2 regions of the Micromonospora sp. NPDC049240 genome follow, and region 2 is predicted to be linked to the other one. Evidence: riboswitches for the same ligand, from Rfam matches in the RefSeq annotation. Region 2 holds a riboswitch; the other holds the start of a gene.
What was found. A riboswitch is a leader RNA that binds a small molecule or an ion and turns the genes downstream of it on or off. The one in region 2 is predicted to bind cobalamin.
Positions count from the first base shown of each region.

Region 1: another riboswitch for cobalamin. It lies ahead of cobN (cobaltochelatase subunit CobN); the one in region 2 lies ahead of AB0B02_RS06645 (ribonucleoside-diphosphate reductase subunit alpha).

Region 1 is NZ_JBEZCX010000020.1:34,291-36,682, reverse strand. Features, by position in the region: gene cobN (cobaltochelatase subunit CobN) at 1-1,088, opposite strand, end outside; cobalamin riboswitch at 1,409-1,538, opposite strand; gene bluB (5,6-dimethylbenzimidazole synthase) at 1,735-2,376, opposite strand.
Region 2 is NZ_JBEZCX010000003.1:300,185-302,576, reverse strand. Features, by position in the region: gene AB0B02_RS06645 (ribonucleoside-diphosphate reductase subunit alpha) at 1-1,447, opposite strand, end outside; cobalamin riboswitch at 1,569-1,778, opposite strand; gene AB0B02_RS06640 (acetylhydrolase) at 1,925-2,392, opposite strand, start outside.

The DNA.
Region 1 (2,392 bases), on a different contig from region 2:
GCGAACAGCCGGACGGCGGAGGCCGGGGTGTCCAGACCGACCGCGTTGCCGACCCGGGAATGCTTGGTCGGGTACGAGCTGAGCACCACCGCGACGCGCTTGTCGGCGGCGGGCACGTGCCGCAGCCGGGCGTGGCGGACCGCGATGCCGGCCACCCGGGCGGCCCGGTCGGGGTCGGCGGCATAGACCGAGAGCCCGTCGGCGTCGATCCGCTTGAACGAGAACGGCACGGTGATGATCCGGCCGTCGAACTCGGGGATGGCCACCTGCATGGCGGCGTCCAGCGGGGACAGTCCGGCGTCACTGCCCGCCCACTGCTCGCGGGTGCTGGTGAGGCAGAGGGCCTGGATCACCGGCACGTCCAGCGCCGCGAGGGCGCCGACGTCCCAGGCGTCCTCGTCGCCGCCGCCGGAGGCGTCAGCGGCCACCGCTCCGCCGGCGGCGAGCACGGTGACCAGCAGCGCGTCGCACCGGCCGAAGAGTCCGAGCGGACCGGCGCCGGTGGTCAACCCCCGCAGCGAGCCGCAGAAGATCGGCAGCGGGTTCCCGCCGGCGGCCCGTACCGCGTCGGCGAGCACGTCGACGAAGCCGGTGTTGCCGGCCAGCGCGTGCGCCCGGTAGAAGACGATCCCCACGGTGGGCCGGCCGGGGACGATCTCCGGATCGCCGTGCACGCCGTAGGCCGGGGTGGGCGCGGGCGGGTCGAAGCCCTCGCCGGTGAGCAGCACCCGGTCGGACAGGAACCGGGCCAGCCGGCCCAGGTTCGCCGGGCCACCCTCGACCAGGTACGCGAGCGCCTGGGTGACCACACCGGACGGCACGGTGGAGACCGCCATCAGCTCCGCGTCAGGCAGCGCCTCACCGCCGAGCACCACCGTGGGGACGCCGCTGGCCAACACGGCGGCCAGCCCGTCCGGCCACGTCTGCCGGCCGCCGAGCAGGCGTACGACGGCGAGGTCGACGCCGTCGACGAGCGCGGGCACCGCGTCGGCGTCGACCCGCTCGGGGTTGGCGAGCCGGTAGTCGGCGTCACTGGCGCGGGCGGCCAGCAGGTCGGTGTCGGCGGTGGACAGCAGCAGGATGCGCACGAGAAACTCCGGAGAGTGACGCCCGGGGTCGCGTGAAGGCGACCGGGGCGAAGCGGGATGGGAGCGGCGTCAGCGGGTGCGGCGACCCACGGCGCGACTCACCGGGACGCGGGTCGGCGAGCGGTCAACGCCGGCGGCACGCGGCCCAGTCGGGAGCGTGAACCGTCCCGGGTGCGCCGGCACGGCCGGCGGCGTGGCGGGCGACGGGTGCGGCGGAGTGTCCACCGTGCGGATCATGACGATGTTCGTCGATGAAAGAGATGCCGTGCGTCATCGGGTCCTCCTCGGGTGTCCACGCCCTGGGGTACGTCCGACGGCCGAAGTATCCTGGCTTCCGGATCGACGCTCACCCCCGGCCTTCCAACCGCACGCACACGGCCGTGACTCGCGAGGGGGGATCACTCCCCGGTGACAGTGGCGGGACCGCGCCGGAATCACACCGGCTTCCTTCACTGCCGTCAGGCCGCGAATGCTGCCACACCTCCCGACCCCGGGTCAACGCCCCTCCCGCCAGGGGTGGGCGCGACCCAGCCATCGAAACGTGTTGATCGACCTCGCCGGGTCGGGCGCCGTCACGACACCCGGGCCGGTGGCCCTGCCGCGCGATGCCGGCCGGGCCACCGGCCCCAGCCACGGTGGACAGACGTCAGTCCGTGACCGATCCGGGGTTCCAGCGGTCGTGGTGGATCGCCGTGCGCAGGGGGCGGCGGTGGCGCCAGCCGTGTCGTTCGAGATCGGGCACCGCTTCGAGGTGGGTGACGGGGCCGAGGCAGAGCCAGGCGACGGGTCGGATGCCGGCCGGAATGGCGAGCAACCGCTGGAGGAACTGCTCGCGATAGAACGACACCCAGCCGAGGCCGAGGTTCTCGGCGGCGGCGGCCAGCCAGAGGTTCTGGATGGCCAGGCACACGGAGTACAGGCCGGCGTCGGCGATGGCGTGCCGCCCCAGGACCGCGGGGCCGCCGCGGTCGGGGTCGTAGGTCACCACGATCGACAGCGAGGACTCCATGATCCCGTCGATCTTGATGCGGGAGAACCGCCGGGCCGCCTCGGCGTCGAGAGTGGCGGCGAACGTGTCACGCTCGGCCCGGACGTGCCGGTGGAACGCTTCGCGCAGGTCCCGGTCACGGACCAGGATGAAATCCCACGGCTGGGACAGTCCGACACTGGGCGCGGCGTGCGCCGCAGCCAGCACCCGGTCGAGGACCCCGGGGGCGAGGGGCTCGCCGGTGAACTGGCCGCGGACGTCGCGGCGGCGGTGGATCACGTCGTAGATGTCGCTGATCATGGGCAGGCTCCCGCTG
Region 2 (2,392 bases):
CCGTGGCCCGCAGCTTCTCCCAGTCGACCCCGTCGGCGGTGACGTGCGCGCCGAGGTTCACCGAACCGAGGTTGCACACCGCGGTCTCGGCGTCGTCGTTGACCTCCAGGATCTCGGTGCACAGGTTGGACAGGTGGATCACGTTGCCCGGCTCGCCGGTCTGGTTGGACAGCCGGTTCGCGGCGTCCTTGAACGTCATCCACCCGTTGCCGGTCTGCGCGAGCGTGCGCATCATCCGCCCGTACAGGTCACGGGCCCGGACCGTGCGGACCGCCTTCTTCTCGGCCGCCCGGTACGCGGCGTCGAACGCCTCGCCGTACAGGTCGGGCAGTTCCGGCGCGTCGGACGGGTCGATCAGCGACCAGTCCTCGTCCGCCTCGACCCGGCGCATGAACTCGTCCGGGATCCAGTTGGCCAGGTTGAGGTTGTGGGTCCGCCGGGACTCCTCGCCGGTGTTGTCCCGCAGCTCCAGGAACTCCTCCACGTCCGGGTGCCACGGCTCCAGGTAGACGCAGGCCGCGCCCTTGCGCCGGCCGCCCTGGTTCACCGCCGCCACCCCGGCGTCGAGCGTCTTGAGGAACGGCACGATGCCGTTCGACCGCCCGTTCGTGCCCCGGATCAGCGCGCCCCGGCCGCGCACCCGGGACCAGGAGATGCCGATGCCGCCGGAGAACTTCGACAGCTTCGCCACCTGGTGGTAGCGCTCGTAGATGGAGTCCAGCTCGTCGCGGGGCGAGTCCACCAGGAAGCACGACGACATCTGGGTGTGCCGGGTGCCCGAGTTGAACAGCGTGGGGGAGCTGGGCAGGTAGGCCAGGCTGGACATCAGCCGGTAGAGACCGACCGCCTCGGCCGGGGTGTGCGACAGCCCGCAGGCCACCCGCAACAGCCAGTACTGCGGCGTCTCCACCACCAGCCGCGACTCCGGGTGCCGCAGCAGGTAACGGTCCGCCACGGTACGCAGTCCGAAGTACTCGAACCGCAGGTCACCGGCCGGGTCCACGGCGTCGTCCAGCTCACCGGCGTGGCGGGCCACGAACGCGGCGGTGTCGTCACCGATCAGCCCCAGCCCGTGCGCGTACCCGATCGACTCGCTGAAGCGCGTCACCTGCTGCCCGCGGACCTCCTCGGCCACGTACGCGGCCAGCAGCCGGGCCGCCAACCTGGAATATTGCGGCTCCTCGCCGATCAGCTCCGCCGCGGTCCGGATCGACAACCGGTCCAGCTCCGCGGTGCTCGCCCCGTCGTAGAGCCCGCTGATGGTCCTGGTGGCGACCCGCAGCGGATCGACCTCGTCCAGGTCGGCGACCCAGCGCTCGACCGCCCGGACGATCCGGTTGACGTCGACCGGCTCGGTGTCGCCGTCCCGCTTGCGGACCCGCATCGCCAGCCGGCGCTGCTCCGGCCCGGTGGCACCGGACCGCTGACTCTCCCGCACGACCGTCATGACCTCTCCCTCGCTGTCACCGATGGTCTCGGCCGGCGGGAGAACGCCAACGGGCACGGCACGCAGGACCGGCCCGGCTGCTGGCGTCGGTCGTCCCGCGCGACCTTCGACCGCCGCGCGCGGCAGCGCACGGCGCGCTGGCAGGTCTTCGGACTCGCGGGCGTGACACGAGGTCGCCTACTGGCCGTCGCTTCCCAGGCCGGTGGCCCAGTGCTGATGACGGCGGTCGTTCCCACTCACCGCTGCGGGGCAGTCCCGGACTTCCACCGGGTTCCCTCTTGCCTCGGCCGCGCCGTTCAGGCGCGGCCGAACCAGCTGCGGGGACACCATATATGGCGGCGATGGCCGGTGGGCAACACCAGATGTCGCGTCGGGCGTGTCGGCTGCGTCTCACCGCTGGAGGTGAAGGCGGGGCCCCTTGTTAACGCCTCCGGTAGAGGAGGGGGCCCCGCTTAACACCGCCGCCCACCGATCGGCTCAGGCCACGAACGACACCTCGGGGAAGGAGCGGCTCGGGCCGCGCAGCAGGTGACCCCGGTGCCGCAGGTGCCTGTCGAAGAAGGCCAACGGGTACGCCTGTTGGATGCGTACCGCGCGGGCGGGGTCGAGGGTGCCGATCCAGCCGGTGAGCTCCTCGTCGCTCATCCCGATCACCCGCGCCAGTTGCGGCACCAGCCACTGGTTGTCGCCGTACGACTGGTGGAGCGCGCCAGCGGCCTGAACGTTGAGCCGCCAGCCGCGCAGGTGCGACCAGAACTCGGCGACGGCGGGCTCGGTGACGCGCGTGTACTCCGCCGTCATCAGCATGAACGGCCGGTCCAGGTCGATGGTGGGCCGCGGCTGTGACAGCATCGGCCCGTCGAAGCTCAGTCCGGCGCGTACCCGCGGGTCGGTGCCCATGGTGAGCGCGGTCGCGGTGCCCCCCTTCGACCAGCCGAACATGCC